One region of the Desemzia sp. FAM 23990 genome, then DNA from elsewhere that is predicted to be linked to it. Evidence: predicted binding sites of a transcription regulator. Region 1 holds the regulator's gene; each other region holds the start of a gene.
What was found. Region 1 encodes NrdR, which represses ribonucleotide reductase genes. Its sites were predicted from a motif close to ACACNATATATNGTGT; they were not measured.
Positions count from the first base shown of each region.

Region 2: a site for NrdR is predicted at 2,164-2,179, ahead of nrdH (glutaredoxin-like protein NrdH). Genes of this name have one in related genera too.
Region 3: a site for NrdR is predicted at 1,463-1,478, ahead of ACEN4I_RS05365 (vitamin B12-dependent ribonucleotide reductase). Genes of this name have one in related genera too.
Region 4: a site for NrdR is predicted at 1,555-1,570, ahead of nrdD (anaerobic ribonucleoside-triphosphate reductase). Genes of this name have one in related genera too.

Region 1 is NZ_JBGQQW010000008.1:547-4,766, reverse strand. It holds gene mutM (DNA-formamidopyrimidine glycosylase) at 1-820, shown strand, start outside; gene coaE (dephospho-CoA kinase) at 837-1,439, shown strand; gene nrdR (transcriptional regulator NrdR) at 1,655-2,122, shown strand; gene ACEN4I_RS04585 (replication initiation and membrane attachment family protein) at 2,147-3,598, shown strand; gene dnaI (primosomal protein DnaI) at 3,601-4,220, shown strand, end outside.
Region 2 is NZ_JBGQQW010000006.1:52,686-56,905, reverse strand. It holds gene nrdE (class 1b ribonucleoside-diphosphate reductase subunit alpha) at 1-1,462, opposite strand, end outside; gene ACEN4I_RS03675 (ribonucleotide reductase stimulatory protein) at 1,449-1,820, opposite strand; gene nrdH (glutaredoxin-like protein NrdH) at 1,817-2,050, opposite strand; gene ACEN4I_RS03665 (gamma-glutamyl-gamma-aminobutyrate hydrolase family protein) at 2,262-3,005, opposite strand; gene sufC (Fe-S cluster assembly ATPase SufC) at 3,291-4,064, shown strand; gene sufD (Fe-S cluster assembly protein SufD) at 4,076-4,220, shown strand, end outside.
Region 3 is NZ_JBGQQW010000009.1:65,176-69,395, forward strand. It holds gene ACEN4I_RS05365 (vitamin B12-dependent ribonucleotide reductase) at 1-1,416, opposite strand, end outside; gene ACEN4I_RS05370 (amidohydrolase) at 1,689-2,882, opposite strand; gene ACEN4I_RS05375 (MetQ/NlpA family ABC transporter substrate-binding protein) at 3,183-4,004, opposite strand; gene ACEN4I_RS05380 (methionine ABC transporter permease) at 4,038-4,220, opposite strand, start outside.
Region 4 is NZ_JBGQQW010000003.1:20,472-24,691, reverse strand. It holds gene ACEN4I_RS01605 (ABC-F family ATP-binding cassette domain-containing protein) at 1-1,162, opposite strand, end outside; gene nrdD (anaerobic ribonucleoside-triphosphate reductase) at 1,629-3,821, shown strand; gene nrdG (anaerobic ribonucleoside-triphosphate reductase activating protein) at 3,851-4,220, shown strand, end outside.

The sequences.
Region 1 (4,220 bases):
GGTGACGATTCAAAATGTCTCTGTGTATTGGGATAGGATTATTGCGGGAGCGATATCGAGTGCAGCTTTTAAAGAATTATTATTGGGGGAAACCTTGCGGAAATTTAGGCGCAGAGGAAAATTTTTGTTGCTGGATTTTGATCACTATACCTTGATTTCACATTTGCGCATGGAAGGGAAATATGAAGTGGTTCCTTCTGAAGATGAATTAAAAAAACATACACATGTCGTTTTTCATCTGACAGACGGCAGAGATATTCGGTACTTGGACGTTCGTAAGTTTGGACGGATGGAACTGGTCTCTCTGGGAGAGGAAGAAACGGTTGCTGGAATTCAGCGATTGGGGCCCGAGCCTTTTACAGAGGTGTTTTTGCTAGAACCGTTTCAATCTAAGTTAAGCCGCGTTAAAAAAGCCATAAAACCAGCATTGTTGGATCAAGGATTGGTAACGGGATTAGGAAATATTTATGTAGATGAAGCTTTATTTAAAGCTAAGATACACCCCATAAGACCCGGCAATTCTTTGAAGCCGGCAGAAGTTAAAAAGCTGCATCAAGCCATTATCCAAGTGTTGGGGAATGCCATCAAAGCGGGAGGAACTACGATACGATCTTACCTTAACGCATTAGGGGAAGCCGGGCAATTTCAACAAAAACTAACCGTTTATGGACGTACAGGACAACCGTGTATCAATTGTGGAAGACCGATTCAAAAAATGAAAGTTGCTCAACGGGGCACGCATTACTGTGCACACTGTCAAAAATGGACTGAAAAAAATGTCTTGCCTGTAGTATCGGATGAAGTCAAGAGCGAGAGCTAAGGATGGGGGGACTCAAATGTCTTTTGTTTTAGGTCTGACCGGCAGTATTGCTACTGGAAAGTCAACTGTAAGCAATGTTTTTAAACAAGCTGGCGTACCTGTAGTAGATGCTGATGTCGGTGCCCGCGAAGTAGTAAAGCCAGGAACAGAAGGGTTAAAACGGATAGAAGCTGCATTTGGGAAAGAGGTCGTAATGACCAGCGGGAATTTAGACCGCAAAGCATTGGGAAAAATTGTCTTTCAAAACAAAGCGGAATTAAAAAAATTAAATCATATACTGGGTGATTTGATAGCTGTCTGGATTCAGACTGAAAAAGAAAAGTACATTGATCAAGGAGCTCCACTAATAGTGTTGGATATTCCTTTACTATTTGAGAGTGGATATGATCAGGATGTAGAAAAAGTAATGGTGGTAGCCACTACACCCAGTATACAATTGGAGAGGCTGATGCAGCGAGATCAAATTGATGTCAAAGCTGCTCAACAAAAGATAGCTGCTCAACAATCCATTACTGAAAAAATCATGAAAGCCGATTTTGTGATCGATAACAACGGCTCCAAAGAAAACACTCAACACCAAGTGTTGTATTGGCTTGATAAGCAAGATCTTCGTAAATAACCTGGATGCAACAACACGCTAACGAAATCATCAGAATTTATCTGATTTCGTTAGCTTTTTTCAGTTCTTGTAAAAAGGGTTTGGAAAAGGAAAACCTGTTCTGATAAGGAATAAGCTGTTTTTTAGAATTCCTATCTGTGTTATAATAGGCTATATAACAAAGTACAATAGGATGATTATACAAAAAAATACTTTTAAAAAAAGGATGATGAACAGTGCAATGCCCTCGCTGTCAACACAATGGAACTAGGGTCATCGACAGCCGTCCAGCAGATGAAGGACGAGCTATTCGTCGTAGAAGAGAATGCGAATCGTGTCGATACCGTTTTACAACATTTGAAAGAATTGAACGTGTTCCACTATTAGTAGTGAAAAAGAATGGCGATCGCGAAGAATTTAACCGTGAAAAGATCCTTAGGGGTGTAATCCGGTCCTGTGAGAAGAGACCTGTTCCGATGGATCAAATGGAAAAAATTGTGAATGAAATTGAAAATGATATCCGTAGTTTAGGAGAAAATGAAGTGTCTTCAACGGTTATTGGAGAACACGTGATGGAAAAATTAGCAGAGGTCGATGATGTAGCGTATATTCGCTTTGCTAGTGTGTACCGTCAGTTTAAAGACATTGGAGTTTTTATGGAAGAAATGAAAGAATTGGAACGGAAGAAAACCGAAAAGAAATAAGTGATACGAAAGGAGTAGCCAAGTATGTCGTATCCTTGGAAAAACCTGAGTCCTAAAGATGGATTTATGGTCAAACAGAGTGCATTGCTTTCGGATATCGACCAACAGATTCTGACCTTTTTGTATCAACCTTTAATTGGTTCTGCAGCCTACAGTTTATATATGACGTTGTGGACAGAAACAGAGAAAGATACATTTTGGAGTGAAGGGATTCTTCACGCAGAATTGTTGTCGTTATTGAATCTCGGAATGCCAGAAGTGTATCAAGCCAGAATTCGACTGGAAGCTATCGGCTTATTGAAAACTTTTGTCCAAACCGAGCCCGAAAAGCTGTATGTCTATGAACTCCAAAAACCTCAAACGAGTAAAGCTTTTTTTGAAGAAGATTTATTTAGTTTATTGTTATTGGAGCGAGTGGGTGAACGAAAATTCAAGCAATTGCGCAATCGATTTTCAGTCCAGCCCATAAATAAAGATCAATATGCTGAAATTACGAAGTCTTTTTTGGATGTCTATCATATGAATACAGATCAGTTGAAACAACATGAGACCTTATTCAAATCCTCTCGTTCACTGATTGGGGATGCAGCGGAATCTGCAGTCACTTTGAATGCTGACACATTTGATTGGAACTTCTTTTACAATGGATTAAATCAGCACTATGTAAATCGTTCGGCGATTACAGCGGATATTCGTGAAACGATTCTGACGTTGCACCATATGTATGCTATTAATGAATTGTCGATGCAGCATTATATTTTGGAAGCATCAGATATGGATACAGGCGTTATTGATGCACGCAAATTGAAGAAAAATATTGTTGATGATTTCCACCGCGAAAATAAAGAGAAAATACAGTTGCAGGATGTTGTGCAACAAGAACTAGAAGTCACTACGGCCACTCAATCACAAAGGGAACAAGATTTGAAACACCAAGGTTTTTCAGACTCTGATATTCTAGTGATCGAAGCCAGCAAGCAGTATTCTCCGGCTGAATTTATGAACGATATCAAAGAACAGAAAAATGGGTACATCTCTAAACCAGAAGAATGGACATTGGAAGACATTGTAAAAAAATCTCATTTATCGAATCCGGTGATCAATATCTTGATCCATTACATTTTGGTCGTCCAAGGAAAAGTCGTTTTTGAAAAGGGACTGGCTTATACGATATCGAATGATTGGGCTCAAAATGAGATCAAAACACCAGAAGCTGCTTTGAAGAAAGTACGTGACCTGTACCAAGAAAACGCAGAGAAATACCAAAAGAATCAAGACCGGAAGCAAAATACTTCGGCTGCGCGGTCAAATAATAACTATTCACGGAATAAAAACGTTGTTCGCAAAGAGAAGCTGCCAGATTGGGCAAAAGAAGGGTACCAAACACCTAAAGAAACTTCGATTAGTCCAGAAGCGGAAAAACAACTTCAAGAAAGACTGGCACGTATTCAGAATATGCAAAAAGAAGGTGAGTAATCATGGATGATGTAGGAAAAAGCCTGACAAAAATCATCAAAGAGAGAAAATGGAACGAAGAGTTCAACAACTTGATGCAAGACGTTATGAATGATACAGATGTCGTACAGTTTATCCAAGAGCACAATGAGGAACTGGATCGAGCAGCTATCGAAAAAAGCGCAGCTAAATTGTACGAATTTGTCAATGAAAAGAAAAAATACCAGAATAATAAAGACAATCAATTGGCTCCTGGATATCAACCCAAATTGATTATGAATCACCACTATATTGATGTGACTTATGTGCCAACATCTGAATTAGTGGCAAAACAAAGGGAGAAAAGTATTAAGAATTTGATTCATTCGATGGATATGCCAAAAGGTATTCGTGAAGCAACACTCAAGGAGTTTCAAACTACGAATGAACGACTTCAAGCAAAGATAGAAGCTTTTGATTTTGTGGAAGCATATCTGAATGAACCGAAGAAGTTTCACCGAGGGCTATATTTACAAGGTTCATTCGGTGTAGGAAAGACCTATTTACTTGGTGCGATTGCCCATGAACTAGCAAAAAGCGGCTATTCATCTACCTTAATGCATTTCCCTTCTTTTGCGGTAGAAATGAAACAATCCATAGGTCA
Region 2 (4,220 bases), on a different contig from region 1:
ATTCCGATGAACCGTAAGTGATTTGGTTCAATGCTAAATAAGTGTGTAGGCCCATCGCACCTAAACCGATTGTATGGTAGCGGTCATTTCCATTTTTGATCGAAGGAACAGCTGAAATGCTGGATTGATCCGTAACAGTTGTCAACGCACGCACCATTGCATTCACTGATTTGCCAAAATCTGGAGATTTCATCAAGTTTACGATATTGGTCGAACCTAGGTTACAACTAATGTCAGTTCCTAAAGTTTCATAGGATTGATCATTATTGATCAGTGAAGGTTCTTGTATTTGCAAGATTTCACTACATAAGTTACTCATCGTGATCGTTCCATAAACCGGATTTTCACGGTTTGCTGTATCAATGTTGATGATATAAGGATAACCAGACTCTTGTTGCAATTTAGAGATTTCATTTTCCAAGTCACGTGCACGGATTTTTGATTTCCGTACTTCTTCATTATTTACCAAATTATCGTACTCAGCAGTAATGTCTACATAGGCAAAAGGTCTGCCATAAATGCGTTCCACATCATACGGGCTGAACAAGTACATCTGCTCATCATGGGCACACAATTCGTAGAATTTATCCGGTACAGTCAAACCAAGAGAGAGTGTTTTAACACGGACCTTTTCATCGGCATTTTCTTTCTTAGTCGATAAGAAAGAAACAATGTCCGGATGGAAGACGTTCAAATATACTGCTCCAGCACCATTGCGTTGTCCTAACTGATTTGAATAGCTGAAGCTGTCTTCCAATAATTTCATAACTGGGACAACACCGCTAGAGGCATTTTCAATTTTCTTGATTGGATCTCCTGCAGCACGCAAGTTGGACAAGTTCACTCCAACTCCGCCACCGATACGCGACAATTGCAATGCACTGTTGACGGTACGGCCGATGCTGTTCATGTCATCTGTTGCTTGGATCAAGAAACAAGACACTAATTCACCACGACGTTTACGTCCAGCGTTTAAGAAGGTAGGAGTAGCCGGTTGATAACGTTGATTGATGATTTCATCCGCAATCGTCCAAGCCAATTCTGTGTCGCCCTCTGCTAAATACAAAGCGTTAAACACAATACGGTCTTCATAACGTTCTAAGAAACGTTTGCCATCATTCGTTTTTAAAGCATATTGTGTGTAGAATTTGTAAGCCGACATAAACGAACGGAAGCGGAATTTACGGTTGTACATTTCATTAAACAAGTCTTTAACGAATTGTCTGTCGTATTGGTTCAAAAATTCTTCTTCGATATAATCGTTAGTAATCAAGTAGTTTAATTTTTCATCTAAAGTATAGAAGAAAACCGTGTTGGGATTCACATATTCCAAGAAGTAAGCACGCACGGCTTCACGATCTTTGTGCAATGGGATAGATCCATTGACTGGTCGATTCAATTCATTGTTCAGTTTAAAATAAGTGACCTCATTGGGTTTTGTAGCTAATTTAGGCTTTTCCAAGGTCGTTCACCGCTTTCTTTAATTTTTTTACATCTTCGTCATTCCCTTGAAATTCAAAGGTATGTAATAATGGTACATCATATTCAGCTGCCAAATCTTTTGCTGTAAAGACAAACAATTGAGCAAAATTCAAGTTCCCGCCGCCCGCGATGCCCTTAAAGTACTGTTTGTTATCAGCAGTTTCAAGAAAATCATTCAGAATTTCGGTAGCTTCTTTTTCATAGGTCGGCGTAACGATCACAAAAGGTTCGTTAATACTGATAAATGGATTTGTCGGAGTCAATTCCAACAAATCCATATCTAATTTTTGAACAAATTTTCTCGTTTGGCCGGTTAAAGAAATAAAAACTATTTTCATGCTAATTGGTCCAATAAATCTGGGCGGAATCCATTAAATGCATCTTGTCCATCAGCTAAGATGACAGGTACAGAGCTGAAACCTAATTCTTTGACTTCTGCTAATGCTTCTTCAGACTCAAATATATCTTTTATTTCGTAAAGAACACCTTTATCATCTAAGTATTTTTTGGTAAAATTACATTGCATGCAATTTGGTTTTGAGTAAATTACGATAGTTTTATCAGCCATTTTTCATTCTCCTTTGAACTTTTCTCTTAGTAGTTTTTATTCTACACTCCTTCAAAGAGAGTTGCAATCGAAATACTATATTTTGATAAATTATCCTATTCACAAGCTTCTAAACACAATATGTAGTGTTTTGCAAGCTTTTTTATTTTTGTCCGAAACAGCAAAAAAAGACTTCCATAACGCATTTTTACGGAAGTCTTTGATTTTTTTTTTATAAAGCAGGCGCATTATTTTTTTTTACTCGACTTACAAACTCAGTAAAGAGTTGTTGCATTTTTTTATCGGTTTTAATCATCAACTCTGGATGCCACTGAACGGCTACGATACTAGTTTCAGGATCTTTAGCTTCAAAAGCTTCAATCAATCGGTCCTTGCTCCAAGCAACTGCTTCAAATGGATCTGCTAATTCTTTGATGGCTTGATGATGATAAGAATTGACAACATAAGTCGTTCCGTAAATTCTAGCTAAACGACTGTCGGGATCAATAGTCACCGTATGAGCTCCATTGTCATACATCGTTTGTTGAATATGTTGCACGGTCAAATCTGAGTAAGAGCTAGCCAGATCTTGATACAAAGAACCTCCGAAAGCCACATTTAAGATCTGCATCCCACGGCATACTGCTAAGATTGGTTTCTTTTGCTGAATGGCTTCATTGATCAAAGCTATTTCAAAAGTATCTCGAATAGGACTAGTTGTTCCTAAAGCAGGAATCGGTTCTTCACCATACAATAGAGGGGAAACATCTTGACCACCAGCTAATAATAATCCATCGATTCGCGAAATGTATTCTTTCGCATCTTCTGGGTTTCCAAGCGGGAGGACAGAAGGCAGACCGTAAGCGGTCGTTATTCCCTCTACAAAACCTTGAGGAGTATACGTAATCGGCAATCCATCAAAATTAGGCGATTGTGGGGTTAAAATATTTCCCGGAATTCCAATAATCGGTTTCATCAATACACTTCCTTTCCAAAAGCAAACCAATCCATTATGGTTAGCCCTTATTTTACATGAATTAGGATGAAAAAGGTAGTGCGACTATAATGTGGATGAGGAAAACTTGTTTAAATTACATTGTGCTTAATTTAACATGCTTGTGCGTTTGAAAGTTTTTTTATGTCTTTAATGTTGTTTTAACAATGTGTAAATATTGTTCGTTTTTGTATAAAGTAGTGAAAATATACGATTATTCTGTTATTATTAGCCTATTAAAGGAAGCAGAGAAAAGAGGGATTCTTCATGTCAGTTTTAGAAATCAAAGATTTGCATGTTTTTATAGAAGAAAAGGAAATTTTAAAAGGGGTCAATTTGGTCATTAAAACAGGTGAGATCCATGCCATTATGGGACCAAATGGGACAGGGAAATCCACCTTATCAGCAGCTATCATGGGACATCCAAGCTATACTGTCACAAAAGGCAAGATTTTATTAGATGGAGAAAATGTGCTGGAAATGGAAGTGGATGAACGCGCTCGAGCGGGATTATTTTTAGCAGTCCAATACCCAAGTGAGATTGCTGGGGTCACGAACGCTGAGTTCATGCGAGCAGCTATCAATGCCAGAAGAGCAGAAGACGACAAAATCGGCGTCATGTCATTTATTAAAAAATTGGATGAAAAAATGGCAGTATTAGATATGCCGGAAGAAATGGCTGAACGTTATCTGAACGAAGGATTTTCCGGCGGGGAGAAGAAGCGAAATGAGATTTTGCAATTGATGATGATTGAGCCTACTTTTGCTATTTTAGATGAAATCGATTCAGGATTAGATATCGATGCCCTGCAAGTGGTGTCTAAAGGGGTCAACGCGATGCGTGGAGAGAACTTTGGTTCATTGATTATTACGCATTACCAACGTTTATTGAATTATATCGTGCCAGATGTAGTGCACATCATGATGAACGGTAAAGTGGTCTTGACTGGTGGAGCCGAATTGGCCAGACGTTTAGAAAGTGAAGGGTACAAAGGGATCAGCGAAGATTTAGGATTAGAAGTAGAAACCACTGAAGGTTAGGAGGAAATGAGATGAAAGTTACGAGTTCTTTGAACCACTTTGAAGCTGTAAAACAATTTTCTCAAAAACACCAAGAACCAGAGTGGATGTTGGAATTAAGATTAGAAGCTTATGATCAGATTGACCAACTGGAGCTTCCGGTTATTGAGAGGGCTC
Region 3 (4,220 bases), on a different contig from region 1:
CACTACTTTTTGCCCATATGCAGTAGCATTAGTTTTCTTATTGGCATTGTCGATAAAGAAAACGCCAGGTTCTGCAGAATAAGTTGCACAAATGTTGATCAATTTCCATAATTCACGTGCACGAATAGAACGATAAATACGCACTCCATGTCCTTGAGCTTCCCATTCGCGAACATCTCCGCAATCAGCCCAATGAGCATTGTAATAGTCCATTTCTTCTGGGCTGTAGTTTTCTACATCGGGGAATTTCAATTGATATTTGTCATCGTTTTCTACAGCCTGCATAAAATCATCTGTTAAACAAAGAGAGATGTTAGCACCTGTTAAGAAGTCAGGATTATGGACCGAGTAAGTACCGCCTGTCTGCAATTTGTCTTCAGCTTCTTTAATGATAGAAACATCGAATCCGCCAGTTCCAGGCATATTTTTGTAATTCAATACTCCTTGATACAAGGCTTTTTCTTTTTCAATGAAAGGAGTAAATTTCAATTTTTCCTGTGCTAATTTTTTGATTTGCTCGTCTTCTGTTTGTTCAATCAAGAAACGAAGAATACGCGGGTTTTGCATTTTGGAAATAATAAATTCGATTACGTCCGGATGCCAGTCAGCCAGCATGATCATTTGTGCCCCACGTCGGCTGCCGCCTTGTTCTACTAAGTGTGTCAATTTAGCAATGTCGTCTAACCAAGAGATAGAACCGGAAGATTTTCCGTTCACGCCACGCGCTAATGTATTGCGCGGACGTAAAGTAGAACCGTTCGTTCCAACACCGCCGCCACGACTCATAATTTCCATAACTTGTTTACGGTGATCCGAGATCCCTTCGCGAGAGTCTTCTACGAATGGCATCACATAACAGTTAAAATAAGTAACATCTGTTTGAGACCCTGCACCATACAAGACACGACCAGCTGGTACAAAGTTTAAAGAACTTAATTCTGCATAGAAAGCGTCAAAATCAGTCTTCGCTTGTTGAGGATCTACTTCAACCTCTGACAATCCGCTAGCATTTCGTTTCGCGATTTGTTCATAATAGATTTCTAAAGGTTTTTCAATGATATCGATACTACGGACGATTTCACCTGTTTCACGTTCATGAGCATCTTCTAGATTGCTTCTATATTCTTCTTCGACAAGAATAGTTGCCTGATTTTTTTGATGATTTAGTTCTGTGATAAAACCAATACCGCGAGCTGGATATTTTGGATCTTCTTTAATGGTTAAAACCACTAAATCACCTGTAGAGAGAGTCATTTTTGAAGTGTCTTTAAACGAATAACGATCGAGCATTACTAAGCGAGATACTCCTTCAAAAGTTAATTTCATCTCCTCAGTGATAGGATGAACTGGAGGGAACCCTTTTATATCCTCATTCAATTGTTTTTTATCTAACGTTGCTTTCGATGATACATTCATCGCCATAACCAACACCCCTATCTTTAGTCAATAATCACACAAAAAAACACAATATATAGTGTGGTGAACTTGATTTTTACACTATATATTGTAATACCTTATTTATTATATAGCAAATAAAATATGTTTTTAAGTCTTTATTTCTAAGAGAAAATGTGCTTAGCTTTTGAAAAGGCAGATGAAAGCAAGGACAGCTAGGAAAGAGGTCAAAATAAAAAAACTCAGTTTTTTTCTGAGTTTTTTTATAAGAAATAAGTGAACCAACTTGTACATTATTCGGTCAAAAAATCTAATGCATAATTCACATGCAATTCAGTTGCAATTGCCAATCCACGTTCATCAATATCGAAGTTTTCATGATGATGACCATACCAAGTATCCGGATCATCAGGATTTCGAGTTCCTACAAAAGCATACACACCCTGAGCAACAGCCAAATAGTCAGCAAAATCATCTGCTCCCATACTTTTTGGTGCATTGGTAATGATGTTTTCGTTTCCGACAATTCCAGCGGCTATCCGTTCAGCACGTTTAGCCGCAATTGGATCATTGATAAGGGGAGCGGCAGCATCGTAGTTTTCAAATTCGATCGTCGTCCGATGAGCTTTAGCTACTTCACGGGCTACACGTTCTACAGCCTCCAAAACGAACTGGCGTGTTTCATGACTGAATGTTCGAACGGTTCCTTCTAAACTTGCTTCATTAGCGACGATATTGTACCTCGTACCAGCGTTCAATACACCGACAGCAACAACTGCTTGATCCAATGGGTCTACTTCGCGCGCGACGATGCTTTGTAATTCAACTGTAATGGCCGCTGCGGTTAATAAAGCATCTTTTCCTAAATGGGGTTTGCCTACATGGCTGCTTTTTCCATGCACTTTGATGCTGAAAATATCACATGAAGCATTTGAAGCACCAGAAGTGATTTCGATTTTTCCGGTAGGAGTGCCAGAAGAAACATGGATTCCGAATACTTGATCCACATTATCTACAAAACCGCCTTTGACAAATTGACGAGCACCGGCACCGATTTCTTCTGCTTGCTGAAAGGCTAATTTAATCGTTCCGTTGAATTCAGCTTCATGATTTTTCAGAATTTTAGCGGCGCCGAGTAGAGCAGAGGCGTGACCATCATGACCGCATGCATGATGTAAGCCAGATTTTAATGATTTATACGGCTTATCTTTAGCATCTTCTAATTCCAATGCATCAATGTCTGCCCGTAAAAGAATGGTTTTTCCTGGACCTTTTCCGCCAGTAATGGTTCCAATAGCTCCAGTTTCGCCGACAGACTCATGGGGTATACCTAATTTGTCGAGTTCTTGTTTAATGCGTTTGATCGTTTCAAATTCCTTCAAGCTTGGCTCAGGATGTTGGTGGAAAAAGCGTCTTAAAGCAATCACCTCATCGGCACCGTGTAAAACTTCTTCTTTGATTGTTGTTTGTGTGAGTGTTGTCGTCATGAATGATTTCCTCCTTAGAATGTTGGTGTTGTTGTTTTTTTGGTTTCTGATCTGAAACGAGCTGCGCAAGGCAGACTCTCTACGATTTCACTTTCCCTTTTAGTTGGGAAAAGCACCCAATTAAAAGGGAAAGGTGAACTCTACGAGAGTCTAAACGCCTTGCTCCGCTCTCTGTTTTAAACGAGTTGCGAAAAGCTGCCTATGCGACTATAAGCTAATCCCAACTGTCAGGTAAAAAACACCTGCCTGTTGGGATTTTCTTATAGTCGATAGGCAAAACGCTTTTCTCCGCTCTCTGTTTTAGTCCCAGGCTGGTACAGAAGATCCTTTGGAGGATTCTGCGATTACTTCTTTAGTGTCTTCTGCTTGATAAGCTTCTACGACTTTTTGGTACAATTCGTTTTCTGTATCTTCGGCACGTGCTACGATGATGTTGATGTAGGGTTCAGAGTTGTCATCGACTGGTTCTAGGAAGATAGCGTCTTCTACAGGGACGAATCCTGCATCAACTGCCATACCGCTGTTAATGATGGAAACAGCTACGTCAGGAAGAGAGCGGGCTGTTTGAGCAGCATCTAGTTCTTGGATCTCAAGGTTTAAAGGGTTATCTGTAATATCGTTCACTGTAGGTGTTGTTTCAGCTGCAGGATCAACTGTAATCAAACCAGCTGTTTGCAACAAGAGCAATGCGCGGCCCCCGTTGGTAATGTCATTTGGAATCGCCACAACATCGCCATCTTTGATTTCTTCAATAGAAGTAAGGTTTTGAGAATAAATACCAAGTGGAGCGATCACGGTATTTCCGATAGCTGTTAAATCTGTTCCACTATCTTCGTTGTAAGAATCTAAGAAGATTTGATGTTGGAAAGAGTTCAAGTCTACTTCGCCTTCATCCAATGCGTTATTGGGTTGTGCGTAGTCAGTGAATTTTACTAATTCTAACGTAATACCGTCTTCTTCTAACTTATCTGCTACAAAATCCCACACATCTTGATCTTCTCCGATAACACCCAATGTAACTGTTTGGTCTTCATCTCCTGCAGCTGTATTCCCGCAAGCTGCTAAGACCAAAGCCCCAAATCCTAATACGATACTAGATAATAATTTTTTGCTGTTTTTCATGATGATTTCTCCCTTTTATGTGTTTTAGTTTGATTAATGACTGGTTTTTTTGACAAAATAATTTCCAAGAGCCTGACTGATAAAAACGATCAACAGAATTAGTAAAGTAGCTACAAGAGTGACATCCGATTGGAATCGATTGTATCCTCGGGCGATAGCTAAGTTTCCTAAGCCGCCGCCGCCAATAGCTCCTGCCATTGCTGTTAATCCCACTAA
Region 4 (4,220 bases), on a different contig from region 1:
GTAAATAAGATTGAGAAGTGGTAACTCCCCATTTGATCGTACCTGAATCAGGTTCCATTTCACCCATAATGATTTTGAAGAGAGTTGTGATAGCAATATCGCTTTCTCCTGTGAAGGCTACTTTGTCATCTTTGTTCAAACTAAAGCTGATGTTGCTCAAAATTTGTTTGCCATCGATAGATTTAGAAATGTTTTCCACACGCAATAAGTCATTTCCAATTTCGCGTTCAGGTTCGAAGCCGACAAATGGGTAACGGCGAGTAGAAGGTTGGATATCATCCAAAGTAATTTTTTCCAGTGTTTTCTTACGAGAAGTTGCTTGTTTCGATTTAGAAGCATTTGCACTGAATCGAGCAATAAAGTCTTGTAGTTCTTTTACTTTTTCTTCTTTTTTCGCGTTTTGGTCAGCTTGCAATTTAGCAGCTAGTTGACTAGACTCCAACCAGAAGTCATAGTTTCCAACGTACAATTTAATTTTACCAAAGTCTACGTCACACATATGTGTACAGACTTTATTCAAGAAGTGGCGGTCATGAGAAACAACGATGACCGTATTTTGAAAATTGATTAAGAACTCTTCCAACCATTCGATAGACTTTTTATCCAATCCATTGGTAGGCTCATCCAATAATAGAACATCTGGTTTGCCAAATAAAGCTTGAGCTAATAAGACTTTCACTTTTTGTCCACCAGATAATTCACTCATTTTTAGGTAATGCAAGTCTTCTTGAATGCCTAACCCTTGTAGTAATGTAGCTGCTTCAGGTTCAGCTTCCCAACCATTTAAATCTGCAAATTCTCCTTCAAGTTCGGCAACTTTGATGCCGTCTTCGTCAGAAAAATCAGGTTTCATATAAATAGCATTTTTTTCTTGCATAATGTCATACAAGCGTTTGTGGCCCATAATAACAGTGTCTAAAACCGTTTGGTCTTCATAATCATAATGGTTTTGTTTTAAGGTTGCCATACGTTCATCTGCAGCCATAGAAATATTCCCGGTAGATGGTTGGATTTCACCAGATAAAATTTTTAAAAAGGTTGATTTTCCAGCACCATTTGCTCCAATCAAGCCATAACAATTCCCTGGAGTGAATTTTAAATTCACTTCATCAAATAATTTACGATCAGGAAATTGCAAACTTACGTCCGATACAGTGATCATTAATTTATTCCCTCTATTCTTTATATTGTCGCAGGTCAACTAGTTGTATGTCTCCGGCTTCCAATTTTTTGTTGATCGCGCAACAGAAATTTAAAGTAGAACTCCACAACCAGTAAAAGCCCGATTAGTTCAACTAACATTCAGCGGAGTAAATTGCACCACTAAATGAAGTCTCACTTTATCTGCATAATTTTAGCATACTAATATTTAGAAAGCGATAGTATTGTGCTTTTTCTCATATTCAATAGTAACAATTTGTTCAAAATGAATGAAGATAAGATGGATACAGGACAGAGGGAATTTAATTTAAAATTGGTCAAATGTTATTGCTATTTTTATTTGTGATGTTTATAATATGGTTATCCATATATAGATTGTTTTATTGGATTTACATACTATATATAGTGTTTAGTAGGATTTTAAATATGTTAATAAATGAACTAATTAATAGTGAGTGGGGTAAAAAATGATGAGTCCATTAGTTGTTACGACGAAAAATGAGATGCTGAATGTGATCAAACGAGATGATCGGATGATACCGTATGACCTCGATAAAATAATGAATGCTTTGATGAAGTGTTCATTACAAGTAGAAAATCTGGTAGATGAGTTCCGCATGACTAAAATTTACACTTTAGCTTTGCAAATCGACCACGAAATAGCTCATCGCTTCAAAGAAGACATCAAAATTTATGAAATACAAAGCATTGTGGAACACTGTTTAGTGGAAGCTGGGGAAACTAAGATGGCCGAAGCTTACATCCATTACCGGAGTATGCGGGATATTGAGCGACAACAGTCCACAGATGTCAATCAGTCGATCAACAAGCTGCTTTCACGAGACGAGACCGTTATCAATGAAAATGCGAATAAAGACAGTAAAGTGTTCAATACTCAACGTGATTTGACAGCAGGAAGTGTAGCCAAAGCAATCGGATTGCAAATGCTGCCTAAGCATGTAGCAAATGCCCACTTAAAAGGAAATATCCATTTTCACGATTTGGATTATCAACCTTACTCACCAATGACAAACTGTTGTTTGATCGATTTTAAAAGCATGTTTGAAAACGGTTTTAAAGTTGGGAATGCAGAGGTGGAATCACCAAAATCGATCAATACGGCTACAGCCCAAATGGCACAAATCATTGCCAATGTTGCTTCTAGTCAGTATGGCGGATGCAGCGCCGATCGGGTAGATGAATTGTTGGCGCCTTATGCGGAAAAGAATTACCAAAAGCATATAGCAGATGCAGAATATTGGATCGATGGAAAAGAAAGAAAACACAAATATGCATTTGCTAAAACCAAAAAAGATATTTATGATGCTATGCAAAGCTTAGAGTATGAAATCAATACCCTTTATTCGTCTAACGGACAAACTCCTTTTACAACACTGGGATTTGGACTAGGAACGAATGAATTTGAACGAGAGATTCAAAAGGCGATTCTACAAGTGCGTATTGAAGGGTTGGGAAAAGAAAAAAGAACCGCTATTTTTCCAAAACTGGTCTTTACATTACGTCGTGGAGTGAATTTAGAGGCGCAAGACCCTAATTATGATGTGAAGGCATTAGCAGTTGAATGCAGCACTAAGCGGATGTATCCGGATGTTCTTAGCTACGATAAAATCGTTGAATTGACAGGCAGTTTTAAAGCTCCAATGGGGTGCCGTTCTTTTTTACAAGGCTGGCAAGATGAAAATGGAAATGAAGTAAATTCCGGGCGTATGAATTTAGGCGTGGTAACGTTAAATCTGCCGCGCATTGCTCTTGAATCGAATGGAGACAAAGCGAAATTCTGGAATGTGTTCAGCGAGCGTATGCAGGTCGTGAAAGATGCTTTAGTTTATCGCATTGGTCGAGTAAAAGAAGCGACACCAGAAAATGCGCCTATTTTGTACAAATATGGTGCATTTGGCACGCGCTTAAGTGATGAAGACGCAGTGGATGAAGTCTTTAAACACAAACGCTGCACGGTTTCGATCGGATACATCGGGTTATATGAAGTCGCGACTGTTTTCTATGGTCCAAATTGGGAAACCAACAAAGAAGCTAAAGAATTTACTATAGAGATAGTGCGTCAAATGAAGCAAAATGCTGACGTTTGGGCTGCTGAATACGATTATCACTTTAGTGTTTATTCTACGCCTTCTGAAAGTTTAACAGATCGTTTTTGCCGATTGGACAAACAGAAATTTGGAGAAATCGCTTGTATTACTGATAAAGAATATTATACCAATAGTTTTCATTATGATGTGCGCAAACAACCGACTCCATTTGAAAAAATCGAGTTTGAAAAAGTCTATCCGCAGTATTGTTCCGGCGGCTTTATCCATTATTGCGAGTATCCAGTACTGCGTCAGAATCCAAAAGCTCTGGAAGCCGTATGGGATTTTGCGTACGACCGAATAGGTTATCTAGGTACGAATACTCCTATCGATCATTGTTACAAATGTGGGTACAATGGCGAATTTGAACCAACCGCTAAAGGTTTCCAGTGCCCAGCGTGCTTCAATACAGACCCAATGACTTGTGATGTGGTAAAACGGACTTGCGGGTATTTAGGGAATCCGCAACAACGCCCAATGGTCCATGGACGTCATGAAGAAATCGCGGCGCGTAAGAAACACATTACAGATGAACGCACTTATCTTGTTTAAAAGCATAATGAGTGGAGGAGGACGATAAAATGGCGCCTAGAATTCCACAGCAGCCAAAACCTAAAGCTTGGCTGTCTGAAAAGTGGACCCAGAAAAAAATAGCGGACTATAAACCCTTTAATTTTGTGGATGGAGAAGGTATTCGATGCAGTGTTTACGTCAGCGGATGCTTGTTCAACTGCCCGGGCTGTTACAATAAAATCGCTCAAGATTTTTCATACGGAGTAGAATACACACAACAACTAGAAGATCAAATTATTGCTGATCTAGGACAGACTTATGTCCAAGGGTTAACTTTGTTAGGCGGGGAGCCGTTCTTGAATACGCCAGTATTGCTGCAATTATGTGAGCGTGTACGACAAGAATTCGGCCGAACAAAAGATATCTGGTCGTGGACAG